Regions from separate parts of the Pelagibacterium flavum genome, predicted to be linked through region 1. Evidence: predicted binding sites of a transcription regulator. Region 1 holds the regulator's gene; the other holds the start of a gene.
What was found. The regulator LexA, encoded in region 1, represses DNA repair genes until DNA is damaged. The targets are predictions, from matches to a motif close to TGTTCNNNNTGTGTTCNG.
Positions count from the first base shown of each region.

Region 2: uvrA (excinuclease ABC subunit UvrA) is a predicted target of LexA. The motif match lies at 4,132-4,149, and genes of this name have one in related genera.

Region 1 is NZ_CP107716.1:2,199,659-2,207,020, forward strand. Features, by position in the region: gene OF122_RS10970 (Bug family tripartite tricarboxylate transporter substrate binding protein) at 1-376, opposite strand, end outside; gene OF122_RS10975 (sensor histidine kinase) at 588-2,021, opposite strand; gene OF122_RS10980 (response regulator transcription factor) at 2,018-2,692, opposite strand; gene OF122_RS10985 (Bug family tripartite tricarboxylate transporter substrate binding protein) at 2,907-4,001, shown strand; gene lexA (transcriptional repressor LexA) at 4,134-4,841, shown strand; gene OF122_RS10995 (ComEC/Rec2 family competence protein) at 4,835-7,006, opposite strand; gene gltX (glutamate--tRNA ligase) at 7,038-7,362, shown strand, end outside.
Region 2 is NZ_CP107716.1:2,085,048-2,092,409, forward strand. Features, by position in the region: gene OF122_RS10415 (glutathione S-transferase family protein) at 1-356, shown strand, start outside; gene OF122_RS10420 (DUF1127 domain-containing protein) at 422-571, opposite strand; gene uvrA (excinuclease ABC subunit UvrA) at 1,110-4,001, opposite strand; gene ssb (single-stranded DNA-binding protein) at 4,320-4,793, shown strand; gene OF122_RS10435 (hypothetical protein) at 4,838-5,371, opposite strand; gene OF122_RS10440 (efflux RND transporter permease subunit) at 5,355-7,362, opposite strand, start outside.

The DNA.
Region 1 (7,362 bases):
GTTCGGCATAGTCGTACTGAACGCGGCTATCGCCGAGCAGGAACGGGAACTGGGTGGAACCGGACGTGCCGAGCAAGGAGAGCCCATCGGGCTCGGCCCGGGCAACGAACTCGTTGGCACCGGTGATCGAACCACCGCCAGGAACGTTGCGAACGATCACGTTGGGCTGTCCGGGCAGGTATTTGGACAGATAAGGCGCGTAAAAACGTGCCCAGACGTCGGACCCGCCACCTTCGGAGAACGGAATCCACCACTCGACGGTCTGGCCGGAGAAATCGACCTCCTGAGCCTGAACGGAAACCGGCGCGATGGCAATCGAGGCCGCCGCAACAGCGGACGCGGCCAAACCCCGCGCGAAGCGAAGTGCATTTTTCATATAGGATCCTCCCATAGAGTTGGCAGCCAGACCTCCGCATTGCCCCCGCGCCGTGCCTCCCCAGCCGGCCTTCGGTCCATCCGAGCGTTGCTCCGTGATGTTCTCCGGCCTTTGCCAGGCATGGCAAGGAAATGCGGAAACAACGGATGTCTGCTGACGGCCATCATGGACCACCAAGCTGTCGAGAAGCTGTCCGGTGCAAAACCGATCCTTATTCAGCAGCTATGCTGCCGATTCCGGGCTTTTGACGGTTCTCCTGCGCCTGGGCGATGGGCAGTTTCAGGCGAATCGTGCAGCCCTTTTCGGCAGGGACAATGCCGACATCGCCACCTGCCCTTTGCGCAATGGCGCGGACGATCGAAAGGCCGAGACCGCACCCTCCATCACTGTCATCGGACAGCCGCACGAACCTGTCGAACACCTCCTCGCTGGCTTCGGGCGGGATGCCAGGCCCTTCATCGGCCACGGTGAGCGCGGCCATGTTTCCGATGCGCTCCACAAGAAGCGAAAGCCGTCCGCCCCTGGCGCAGCCATATTTCAGGCCGTTGTCGATGAGATTGTCGATTGCTTCCTCGAGCATCACGCGATTGCCGGCAACTGGCAGGGGCTCGGTGGCAGGTTCGAGCTCAATATCGACATGAGCTGCCAGGGCACGGGGTACGTGGCGGCGAGCGACATCGGCCACGAGCTCGGTCAGGTCCGAAGGCGGCTGCAAATCATCGCCCCTGCCTTCATTGGCTATATCGAAATTGAGCAATTGGTGGCTCATGCGCGAAAGCTGGCGCGCGGCCTGGGACAGATCCTCGAGGCGGGCGGTGCGGCCGCTGTCACTGCTCGCGGTCAGCGCGGATTCAGCCTGGGCCTGAATGGCCGCGACGGGATTGCGCAACTGATGAGCAGCGTTGCCGATAAAGGCGTTGCGCCGGTCCAGTTCCTCCCTGAGCCGGGCGAACAGGCTGTTGATGGTTTCGACCAGCGGCGCGACCTCGTGTGGAACGGGCCGGCGGATAGGGCGCAGATCGCTGGCTGAACGCAGACCCACGGCGCTGCGCAAATCGGTAAGCGGGGCCAAGCCCCAATTAATGCCGAACCAGAACAGGATCGCGGCCGAACCCACGATGAGCAGGAGATTGAAAACGGACTGGCCGACGAGCGACAGGCTGAGCGCCTGACGCTGGGTGACCGTTTGCCAGACCTGCACGGTGGTCCACCCGTCGAAATCGATATCAGCTATGAATTCGCGCAGGATGACGACCCGAACCGGGCGATCATGATAGAAACTGTCGAAAAAAACCGGCGTGCCACCCGGAACGTCGAGACCGGCGGACGGGATCGGAGCATCGGAATGGCCGGTGACAAAGCGGCCATCGGCGGCGCGAACCTGATAGAAGATGGGATCGCCCAGGGCGCCGACCAGGGAATCGAGCAAGGCATCGGCAACGAGATCGCCCTTGGTCAGCACCACCTCGCGGGCGACGGCGTGAGCGACGACCTTCAGCGTGTCGTCATAAAGATTCTTGGACATGTCCTGCGCCGACCAATAGCGCACGGCGCTCGACGCCAGGGCGATAAACACCAGCGGCACGACCAGCAGCACGAAGAGCCGGGCGCGGAGGCTGGGGGTGCGGACGGAAGCGACATTCATTGGACAACGACCGGGCGAAGCACATAACCGAGCCCGCGAATGGCCCTTATGGTTATGCCGAAAGGTTCGATCTTGCGGCGCAGCCGGGAAACGAGGAGTTCGACCGCGTTGACCTCGATATCGGCTCCCGTTCCGTAGATGCTGTCGCACAGCGCATCCTTGGACACCACGCGCTCGGCATGGTCGAACAGGATCTCCCAGAGCGCGAGCTCGCGGCGTGGAAGGACGATCGGGCCGTCCGGGCTCGATATCTGGCGGCCGAGCCTATCGTAGCTGAGCTGGCCCAGAGTCTCGATATTGTGGACCCGCTGCCCCCTGCGGCGCCCAAGGGCGCGGACGCGCGCGTTGAGTTCGGCCATTTCGAATGGCTTGGTCATGTAATCGTCGGCGCCGGCATCGAGACCCACGATACGGTCCTGGAGACTGTCGCGGGCCGTGAGGACAAGCACGGGTATGTCGTTGCGCTCGGTGCCGAGGATGCGAATGACGTCCAGGCCGCTGCGTTTGGGCAGGTTTATATCGACAATGGCCAGATCGGCGCCCTCGGTGGACAGAAACTGCGAACCGTCATCGCCATTTGCCAACCAATCAACGGCGTGCCCCTCGTCCTGCAGGGATTGAATGACGGCACGCGCCAGCATTGTGTTGTCTTCGATCAGAACGATGCGCAAGCGCTTGTCCCTCCCCCGGGTCCTGTGATCGTCTCCTTTGGGGTCTCGTATTGCGAATGCCCCATTCTGCTCCTGGCAATGTGACCCCGGAGGGGCTTGGCTGGCAAGCAAATTTCCGTGAGGGGTGGCCTCGGCAGGGAACTGCGGTTAGACATTGGCCGGGCCGGTCGCGCTGGGAGGGTCACCGGTTCAGCCCAGTCGTTGGAGGAGGATCATGCACGGACTGCTGCGTTGGGCACGAAGCGTTGGCGCCGGGCTCGGGCTGCTGGCGATGGCAGCAGCGCCAGCCCTTGGACAGGTCAGTTTTGCGGGAAAAACTATAGAATGGATCGTTCCCTTCAGCCAAGGCGGAGGGTCTGACACATGGGCGCGGTTCAATGCGCCATTTCTGTCGCGGCACCTGCCCGGCAATCCGGAAATCGAAATCGTCAACGAACCCGGTGGTGGCGGGACGCGCGGCCCCAACACCTTCGCCAGCCAGGCCCGCCCGGATGGGCTGACTGTTCTGGGGACTTCGGGCTCGACGCAGTTTCCTTACCTGCTGGGTGATCTGCGCGTGCGGTACGACTACAAGGACTGGGAAGTTGCCATGGTCGCCCCGACCGGAGGCGTGATCTACGTATCGCCTCAAACAGGAGTCGACGGACCGGCGACAATCGAAAGGCTCCGGGATCAAACCCTGGTGTTTGCCAGTCAGGGGCCGACGTCGCTTGACCTGGTACCCATGCTGGCCTTCCGGCTGCTTGGCCTCGATGTCAGCTATGTATTCGGCTACACGGGCCGTGGCGATGGCCTGATCGCCATGGAACGGGGCGAGGTGAGCATCGATTACCAAACGACCGCATCCTACTTGCGCAATGTCTTGCCCATGGTCGAGGCCGGCGAGGCCGTGCCGCTGATGAGTTGGGGAGTCCTTGACGAGAATGGTGAGATGCAACGCGACCCGACATTTCCAGATCTTCCCATTGTGGAGGAAGTTTATGAAATGCTGTACGGGGCGCCCCCTTCGGGAGCGGACTACGAGGCTTATCGCGCGTTCAATATTGCTGGATTTGCCGCGCAGAAAATGGTGATCTTGCCCCAGAACACGCCGCCCGAGATTGTCGAAACCTGGCGGCAGGCATGGCGTGATGTATTTGAAGATCCCGAATATCGCGCCAATGTCGGGGCCGTTCTGGGGGCTTATGAACAGGTTACGGGACGCGCGGCCGAGGCGTTGTTCATCGAGGGAACAACGATTGATCCGACGGCGCGCCAGCGCATATTGGACATGCTCGCAAACGAATATGCAGTGCGATTAAGCGACTAATAACGGCCCCAACTCATCAATCGGCATATGGCTTGCCTCCCGCTTTCTACAGTGGGAGCTTGCGGAACATTTACGGAACATGTATAAAAGTTCAATATTTGTTCCGATTCGACGCCGCCGAGGGATCCGCCAATGTTGACGCGCAAACAGCACGAACTTCTGATGTTCATCCATGAGCGGATGAAAGAGAGCGGCATTCCGCCTTCTTTTGACGAGATGAAGGAAGCGCTGGATCTGAAATCGAAATCGGGCATTCACCGGCTGATCACGGCGCTGGAGGAGCGCGGGTTCATCCGTAGGCTGCCGAACCGGGCCCGGGCGCTCGAAGTCGTGAAGCTGCCGGACTCAATGAACCCTTCGCTCGGCGGACGCAAGGCGCGGTTCGAGCCTTCGGTCATCGAGGGCACGCTGGGCAAGGTTCCGGCAAAGACCATGGCACCCAAGCAGGACAATGGCGGATCTGTTGCCATTCCGGTGATGGGGCGCATTGCTGCGGGCGTGCCGATCGAGGCGATCCAGACCCATTCTCATTCCATCGCGGTTCCGCCCGAAATGCTGGGTTCCGGCGAGCATTTTGCGCTGGAAGTGCGCGGGGATTCGATGATCGATGCCGGGATCTTCGACGGCGATACGGTTTTGATCCGCAAGCAGGATGCGGCGGGCAATGGCGAGATCGTGGTGGCACTGGTGGACGACGAGGAAGCGACCCTCAAGCGTTTGCGCAAAAAGGGCAATGCGGTGGCGCTCGAAGCGGCAAACCCAGCTTACGAGACCCGCATTTTCGGCCCCGACCGCGTCAAGGTTCAGGGGCGGCTCGTGGGGTTGCTGCGGCGCTACTGAGTCTGGATGCGCCAGCGGCGGCTGGGACCGTCGATGGCGGTGCGGATCGTGGGTGGCAGATCGGGACCATTCCAATCGATCATATGGGCGCCGTGGCGTGCAAGATCGGACGCATTGATGACCAGTGTAGCGGCCACGGCGCATTGGGGTGGCGCGGTCAGACGCGTGACGACGATGTCGGCGATGCGGCAATCTTCATCAAAGGCGTCGCGGGATTTGACCAGGGCGATTGTGTAGCCATCCTCGGTTGTCAGTATGCAGCCACGGCTATCGCATCCCGCGGCAGGATGAGCGTCTTCGATCACAGTGATATAGCGTTCCGACCAGATTGTTGTGGCGAAGGTGTTGTTGCGGCCGGCGATCAAGGCGACGCGGTCTCCGCTGCGGACGGCCAGTGCCTGACTTTGATCGGCAATGAAGATGTCGGGCGCCTGCTCAAGGCAGAAAAAGGCGATCAGCGGAACGGCGGCAATCGGGCCAATGACGCGCATGCGGGTTCGGAAATAGGCCAGCCAGGCCAGGGCGAGCAGGGCCACGCCGAGCGCGAGCGGCGACAGGATGGGGCTGGGATCGAAGCCGCCGCTTAAATCGCGCACGAAGCCAGCGCACCAGAGCATTGCCTCGATACTCCAGCCGAGCGCAGCATATGGCAGGGCTTCGAGGCCGATCGGGAGCAACAGGGTTCCGAGCAGCGCGGCGGGCATCATCACAAAGGTCACGATCGGCATGACCATGAGATTGCCCAGGACACCGAAAGGCGCGGTCTGCTGAAAGTGGTATGCGCTGAACACCAGGGTCGCCAGCCCGGCGATGACACTGGTGGTCGCGATGTCGAGCATGAGGGCCAGCGCCCTGCCCCGCTGGGGGTGTTCCCGATCTTCCCGATGCCGACGGGCCAGTTCAAAAGCTGAGATCAGAGCAATGACGGCGGCGAAAGAGAGCTGGAAAGAGGCCCGGAATACGCTGGTCGGCTCGAACACAATGATGGCGAGCCCGGCAATGGCGACATTGCGCATGGTCAGCGCCTGCCGGCCGGCAATTATGGCCGCAAAGATCAGTGCCAGCATGATGGTGGAGCGCACCGCTGGAATGACCATGCCCGAAATCACCATATAAGCCAGTGCTGTGGCGATGCCGGCGCCAGCGGCGATCTTTTTGATGGGAAAGCGCTGGGCCAGGCCATGGCTCAGCGAGAGCAGGAAGCGTACGCAGGCAAACATGGTGCCAGCGACCAGCGTCAAGTGCAGACCGGAAATGGCGATGACATGGGCAATGCCGGCCGAGGCCATCAGTTCGCGGTCCTCCTCGGTGATCCGGCTCTGATCGCCGGTCACGAGCGCCGCGGCGATACCGCCGATCCTTTCACCCAATTGAGCGACGATGCGTGCGGTGATCGTGGCACGGACATCCTTGACGATGCGTGCGAGCCCACCCTCTCCGCCTTGTTCTATTTCGATGTCGCCGAACGCAGTCCCGTAGGCGCCAATGCCGTCGAAATGACTTATGAACTGCGAGTCGTAGCCGCCGGGAACGGCAGGCGGCGGAACCGGATAGAAGCGGATGCGAGCGGTGAGGGTGTCGCCGGGCGAGACAGTATATGACCCCGGTACCGTGACGCGAGCCATGCGGATTTCGGGCACCGTCCAATCAGGGGTGCCCGCAATATCGGAGAGTATCCAGCGTTGCTGGCTGCCATCGTCATAAGTGACCGCTTCGATGCGCGCCGTGTAGGTTCCGTAGCGCGGCGCTTCGAGCATTGGCGTACCGAAAAGCGCGGCATGAACGGGCAGAAGAACCATTCCGACAGCAAACATGGCGGCAAGGAGGGCGGTTTCGCGCACAAGAGCACGATCACGGCCGGTCCATGCGGCAACGAGAGCAATACCGAGCAGGACTGCAAGGGACGTGAGGGCCGGCTCATCGGGAAGCACCCGATAGGCAATGAGCCCGGCGATCATGGCAAAGGGGAACAGAATGAAGTTGCGACGCTGGGTCACGGCATCGACGATTGCCGCCCTCAAGCCGGCGTAAAGAGCAGCTGCCCGCGCCACGAGCCAGGCGAGCGGACCTGCGGCCCGCCCCTGCCCCGGATTTTTGGCGACGGGAAAGTCGACCATCTTGGCGCGCCCCCAACCCTTGCGCTCGTTGGGCGCTATGGTACACACGGGCCAAACATTTCTCCAAGCGGTAAGCCTTATGTCCAAACCCGTCGTCACGCGTTTTGCGCCTTCTCCCACTGGTTTCCTGCACATCGGGGGCGCACGCACAGCTCTTTTCAACTGGGTGTTCGCGCGCAAGATGGGCGGCAAGATGCTGCTGCGCATCGAAGACACCGACCGGGAACGCTCGACCGAGGCCGCCGTGGCGGCGATTCTGGATGGGATGAGCTGGCTGGGGCTCGATTGGGATGGAAGCCCGATCAGCCAGTTTGCACGTGCCGACCGGCATGCCGAGATCGCGCTGCAACTGCTCGAGAGCGGCAACGCCTATAAATGCTACTGCACCCGGCAAGAGTTGACCG
Region 2 (7,362 bases), 110 kb from region 1:
CGGACTGGACGGCTACGACGTTTCAACGGGGGTGGATACCGCTTTTCTGGCAATTGGTTCGTACACCGCCTGAAAACCACGACACAAAGGCGATCGCCGCGGCGCTCAAGGACACTGTGGCGGCGCTGCAGATCATGAATGGGCAATTGGAAAGAACCGATTATCTGGCCGGTGATGAATTCAGTTATGCCGATATCGTTGCCGGTGTTTCGCTTTACCGCCTGACGACCATGGAGATCGATTTGCCACCACTTCCCGGGGTCGAAGCCTGGCATAAGCGGCTCAAGAGCCGGCCCGCGTTCGAAAAGACGGTCTGTATCTCCTATGAGGAGTTGCGAGGGCGTTCGGTCCATTGAATCAAAAAAGGCATCCTGGTCAAGGATGCCTTTTTCGTGTTCGGACGTTGGAGGTCGCCTGAAGCTTAAAGCTGGCTGGCATGATCGCGTGCGATGCGTTCGATATCGCCGCGGGTGATGCCGAGGTCGGTCAGTTCACGGTTGCCGAGCGAGTTGAGTTCGCGAACCGTCTGCTGGTAGGCCGACCACTTCTGCAAAGTCTTACGAATACCCATGTGATGTTCCTTTCGTTTCGATGACCCTGATATAGGCCTCTAAAGACGACTCTTGCACTAGGGTTTTGGTCATTTCGGCCATGCAGTTTTCGCATGGCTGGCGCGGAGGAAATGACGAGCGGCGCTCCGAGGTGTCGGAGCGCCGCTCTTGGTTTTGTCTTGCCGGACCGACCGCTTGTTTCGAAGGGGCTAAGCCCTTGCATTGTAACACTTCCGAACAGGATAAGTGGTTTCCACTTATCCTGAAAGCGCTCTAATCGTGGCGATCGAAAAGGCCCTTGGTCATCTTGGCGAAATCCCGAACCGGGATTTCCAGATCCTCGCAACCACGCCGGGGAACGGGGGCTAATCGGCGCAGGCTTCTCGGGTCTGTGCCAAGGGGCTTCGATTGCTTCCAGGCGATACGGACGAACATGGAATCCTCCATGCAGGCTGTTTGCACCTTCAAAGCATAGGCACGAATCATGACGATCCGTTATCGGGCCAAGCGCACGCCGCCCCTGCATGGGACGCATGGCACCGGCCGCTGCGCCCGAGCCTATTGGGCCGCAGTCATGCGCAGGGGACGACGCTCCATGATTTCCTTGAGGAAGTGGCCGGTGTGTGAACGGGGACTTTCGGCGACCTGCTCGGGGGTGCCGACCGCGACGATTTCGCCGCCGCCATCGCCGCCTTCGGGCCCAAGGTCGATGATCCAGTCGGCCGTCTTGATCACTTCAAGATTGTGTTCGATGACGATGACCGTGTTTCCCGTATCGACAAGCTGCTGGAGCACGTCGAGCAGCTTGGCGACGTCATGGAAGTGCAGGCCGGTCGTGGGCTCGTCGAGCACGTAAAGCGTGCGGCCGGTGGCGCGCTTGGACAATTCCTTTGCCAGCTTGACGCGCTGCGCCTCGCCACCCGAAAGGGTTGTCGCCTGCTGGCCGATCTTGACATAGCCTAGCCCGACGCGCTGGAGCGTGACGAGCTTGTCGCGGATGACAGGCACTGCGGAGAAGAACTCGGCCCCTTCATCGACCGTCATGTCGAGAACGTCGGAAATCGACTTGCCCTTGAACTGGACTTCGAGGGTTTCGCGATTGTAGCGATGGCCCTTGCAGACATCGCAGGTCACGTAAACGTCGGGCAGGAAGTGCATTTCGATCTTGATCACGCCATCGCCCTGGCACGCCTCGCAGCGGCCGCCCTTGACGTTGAACGAGAAACGCCCCGGGCCGTAACCGCGCGCCTTGGATTCGGGCATGTTGGCGAACCACTCGCGGATGTGGGTGAAGGCACCGGTGTAGGTGGCCGGGTTGGAGCGCGGGGTGCGCCCGATTGGGCTCTGGTCGATGTCGATGACCTTGTCGAGCAGTTCGAGGCCTGTGAGGCTCTCGTGGGGCGCTGGGTGCACCCGCGCGCCGTTGAGGCGGCGGGCGATGGCCTGATAGAGCGTATCGACGGTCAGAGTGGACTTCCCGCCGCCCGAGACGCCGGTTATGGCCACGAACATGCCGAGCGGGATATCGACCGAGACATTTTTCAAATTATTGCCGGTTGCGCCCTTGAGCGAGAGCTGGCGGCCCTTCTTGGCCTTGCGGCGCTCGGCGGGAACGGGGATGCCCATGCGGCCCGACAGATATTGTCCGGTCAGGCTGTCGGGGTGCGAGAGAATATCTTCGGGGGTGCCCTGAGCGATGATCTGGCCACCATGCACACCGGCGCCCGGCCCGATATCGAGGACATGATCGGCGGTGAGGATGGCGTCTTCGTCATGCTCGACCACGATGACGGTGTTGCCCAAGTCGCGCAGGCGGCGCAGCGTATCGAGCAGGCGCGCATTGTCGCGCTGGTGCAGGCCGATAGAAGGCTCATCGAGCACGTAAAGCACGCCGGTGAGCCCCGAGCCGATCTGGCTGGCAAGGCGGATACGTTGGCTTTCACCGCCCGAAAGCGAGCCGGAATTGCGCGAGAGCGTCAGATATTGCAGCCCGACGTCGTTAAGGAAGGCCAGCCGGTCGCGGATTTCCTTGAGAATACGTTCGCCGATTGCCGACTGGGTCGCGTTGAGATGGGCGGGTAGATCAGAAAACCACTCGGCTGCGCCCTTGATGGACAATTCCGAGACCTGACCGATGTGGCAGCCATGGATCTTGACCGCCAGAGCCTCGGGCTTCAGGCGATAGCCATTGCAGGCCGGGCAGGGGGCTGCTGACATGTAGCGCTCGATATCCTCCCGAGCCGCCGAGGATTCGGTTTCCCGATAGCGGCGCTCGAGGTTGCCGATGACACCTTCGAATGGCTTCTGGGTCGAATATTTGCGCAGGCCGTCGTCATAGACGAATTCGATCTTGGTCTTGTCGGTGCCAAACAGGATGGCGTGCTGGACCTCGAAGGGCAGATCCTGCCAAGCGGTGCCTGTCGATGCCTTGAAGTGCCGCGTGACGGCCTGAAGGGTTTGCAGATAATAGGGCGAAGAGGTTTTCGACCACGGCTGGACGGCGCCGTCGCGCAACGACAGCGAGGCGTCAGGGATCACGAGATCAGGATCTATCTTGGCCTCTGTGCCAAGGCCGGAACAGACCGGGCAGGCGCCGAAGGGGTTGTTGAACGAGAACAGGCGCGGCTCGATTTCCGCAATGGTAAAGCCAGACACCGGGCAGGCGAATTTTTCCGAGAATGTCAGGCGTTTGGGGCTGCCGTCTTCCTCGGTCTGGTCGGCATATTCGGTCAGCGCAATGCCGTCGGCCAGACGCAGCGCGGTCTCGAAACTTTCCGCAAGGCGGCCGGCGATATCGGCATTGACGACGACGCGATCGACGACGACTTCGATGTCGTGCTTGAGCTTCTTGTCGAGTGCGGGGGCTTCCTCGATTTCGTAAAACGCGCCGTCGATCTTGACGCGCTGGAAGCCCTTTTTCATCAGCTCGGCGAGTTCCTTGCGGTACTCGCCCTTGCGACCGCGCACGATGGGGGCCAGCAAATAGAGGCGGGTGCCTTCCTCGAGCGCCATGACCTTGTCGACCATCTGGGAGACGGTCTGGCTCTCAATGGGAAGCCCGGTGGCCGGAGAATAGGGAATGCCAACGCGAGCGAACAGCAAGCGGAGATAATCGTAGATTTCAGTAACCGTGCCGACGGTCGAGCGCGGATTGCGCGATGTGGTTTTCTGCTCGATGGAAATGGCCGGAGAAAGCCCTTCGATGCTTTCCACATCGGGCTTTTGCATCATTTCGAGAAACTGGCGCGCATAGGCCGAAAGGCTTTCGACGTAGCGGCGCTGGCCTTCGGCATAGATGGTATCGAAGGCAAGCGAAGATTTGCCCGAGCCCGAAAGCCCTGTCATCACGATCAGCTTGTCGCGGGGCAGGCGAACGTCGATATTTTTTAGGTTGTGCTCCTTGGCACCCCGGATGACGATGTCGCGATTGGGATTGGAAATGTCATTCATGGGCGAATATCCAAGGATAGCGGCCGGTCAGTGCCGACACAAACGTCTTAACGGGCGCGGGAGGCGTCCGGTTCACTTAAGCACAACTCCGCCCGCCTGCAAGGTCGGCTCATGCACAGCAGCAATGTCTTGGAACATAATAGGAACAAATTGGATTCCGTCAAGCTTGACATTCATCAAATAAGTCGAACAAAATAAGAACAAACGAGTTGTGTATAGAGTTGCCGGGCGCTGAACTTTTGCCGGCGATGGCTATATAGTGCGCTCAACGTGACTGGCCGGATTGTGGTTCGGCGGACAAGAGACAGGAAGGCGAATATGTCGGGAAGCGTGAACAAGGTTATTCTGGTTGGCAATCTGGGTGCCGACCCCGAGGTGCGGTCGCTACCCAACGGAAATCCCGTGGTCAATCTGCGCATCGCGACATCCGAGCGCTGGCGCGACCGCAATTCCGGTGAGCCGCGCGAAAAGACCGAATGGCACCGTGTGGTGATCTTCAGCGAGGGACTGGCCAAGGTGGCCCAGAATTACCTCAAGAAAGGCTCCAAGGTTTATATCGAAGGCCAGCTCCAGACCCGGAAATGGGAAAAGGACGGCCAGGATCAGTACACGACCGAAATCGTGCTGCAGGGGTTCAATTCGACACTGACCATGCTCGACGGGCGCGGTGAAGGCGGCGGTGACCGTGACAGCGGCGGTTATGGCGGCAGTCGGCAGGTTGAAAATCGCGGGCGGCCGTCCAGCGCCCCGGCCTTCGAGCCGGGCGGAATGGACGACGACATCCCGTTCTGATTGCAGAAAGGGCGCCGTGAGGCGCCCTTTTTCATAAGAGGCGATTACTGGGTGAAGGGCACCTGGGCCGTGGTGACGCCGCCGGTCGAGAGATCGGTGATATGGAGGTCCATGCCGATCTGGGCGCCCTGGAGCGCCATTGCGGCCTCTACCCGGTATTCCTTGCCTTCGGCGTTGCGGTTGATGAGTTCGAAGTCGATGTCATCGCCGTTGCGGCGGCCGATGGCCAGGCTCTGGAAGCCGGCAACCGAGGACATTGCGGCTTCATACTGGCTGGCCTGCTCGTTCCAGATCATTGTGCCGGCCACCGCGATCGTTCGGCCAGCCAGCGTGCAACGGCCGTCGAATGTCACTCGGGCGGTTCCGGTGTCCTCGACGGCCATACGGCAGACGACGGTTTCCTCTTTACCGGTGGATGCAAGGACCGCAGATCCCCGACCGCGCCAGTCTCCGACATAGCTCTTGAGCAGATCGACATCCTCCTGCGCTGCCAAGGCGGGGCCAGCGAGCGGCAGGCTTGCAAGTGCGATGGCGAAAGCCATCACTTTTGCCGGAAGCGCTTTAGGCAGGGATCTCATTTTTTCTTTCACTCCATCTGGCAAACACCATTCCGCCACCGATCAGCAAAGCGGGCAAGACGATCAGATCGCCGATCAACGCTGCAAGCAGCGTGATGACGGTCAAAAAGCCGAACAGGGCGACCTGGGGCAGCACCGAAACTGTAACCACCGCACATCCGGCAATCAGAATGAGCGTGGTCGCGATAAGGGCCGGGCCCACTCTGTCGAGGGTCGTATCCACGGCCTGGGCGATGGTTTCTCCCCGTTCGCGAGCCCGTGCATAATGGGCCAGAAAATGGATCGTGTCATCGACGGCAATTCCAAAGGCAATCGTAAGGGAAATGACAGTCGTCAACTGCAACTGAATGCCCGATGAATAAAGGAACAGCTCGGTCAGAAGAATCGGAAGGCTGTTGGGTATCACCGATACCAGCGCGAGTTTCCATGAGCGGAAGGCGATGCCGATCAGGACGACCGATAGCGCTATAGCGAGCATCAGACTGATCTGGAGGGTGCCGATCATATCCAGGCTTGCATAGGCGGTGAGCACGCGAAAGCCCGAGATTTCGGCGCCCTCGATTCCGGCGGATGCCAGTTCGGCGCGCATCGATTCAACGAGGGCCACCGTCTGCTGGGCATTTTCCGATGTGGGGGAGAAGGCGGTTATGAGCGCCTGCATGCCATCATCGGTAACGAAGCGCTGGCGCAGGAAGGGGCCGACGGCCTCGAAGATGCGTTCGCGCGAGAACCCCAATTCGGAATAGTGCCGGAAGCTGGCGGCAGAGATGACCTTGCCGGCGCCGAAATTGTTTTCCGCGATCTGGTGGACGCGTTCAACGGTGGCGAAATCGCCGTCGGTCATTTCGGTCAAACCGCCTTCAAGTGGGATGCGGATATAGACCGGGGCAACGCCGCCGACGCCCGCATCGATCTGATCGCTGGTGGCGATGGCATCGCTGCCGCGGGGCAGGAAATCCTGAAACTTGAAGTGCGGCTCGAGCAGGAAATGCGGGATGAGCAGCAGGCCGGCGACCAAAATGGCGGCGAGCGCCGCGCCGCGCGGTGCGACGTGGGCGATGCGGCGAACCAGCGGTATAGGGGCCGTCAGGGCGACGGATGGCGTTTTACGCATGCGGAAACCGAGCCGCATGGCGAACAGCAACGACAGAGGCAGGAAGGTGACAAGGGCCAAGAAGGCCAGGGCCATGCCCAGCGCGCCCGAAATAGCAAATTCGCGCAGCCCCTGGCCGGGCGCCAGGGCAAGGCTGGTGCAGGCGATAATCGTGGTGATGGCGGTCAAGGCGCAGGCAGGGCTGACCTTTCGGACCGTTTCGACGAGCGCTGCGCGCTGATCGACGCCGGTGTTACCGGTGCGCATCCAGTAGAGGCAGAAATACATGCTTTCGGCGAACGCGATGACCAGCACCAGAGCTGAAATGATATTGGTGAGAAAGGTGAAACTGCCAAACGCCAGAATGGTCATCCCGGTGACCCAGAAGGCAGTCACGACCGGGGTAAGCGTGGCGATCAGCGCGCCCCAAAAAGTGCGGAAGCTAAAAAGGGCGGTGAGAAATCCCAGCGCAACCCCTGCGACCATGAACAGGAGCTGATCGAAGCGCGAGGCATTGAGCACTTCCTCCTTCCAGATCGCCGGGCCAGTCAATTCGATATGGATGTCCTCGCTTTCATAGGCTGTCATCAATTCGCGCAGGGAGGCGAGCATTGTGTCTTCGCCAAGCTCCGCCATCGTCTGGGGGGCGGGGAACATGATCATCACCATTCCCGTGTTATCGGCGAGAATGAGATTGCTCATCAGCGGATCGTTGGTACGCAGATCGGTCAGTGCCTCGGCGACCTGCTCGCTGGTTTCCATGCCCTCGGGAACGGCGGGGACCGACGTGCCACCTTCGGCGGGGCGCCGCAGGGAGAAGGGCGACATTGTGCCGGCGGCAAATTCGTTGAGCTCGAGCTCGAAGCCCAAAAAGCGCAGTTCCTCTAGGACTTCCGGG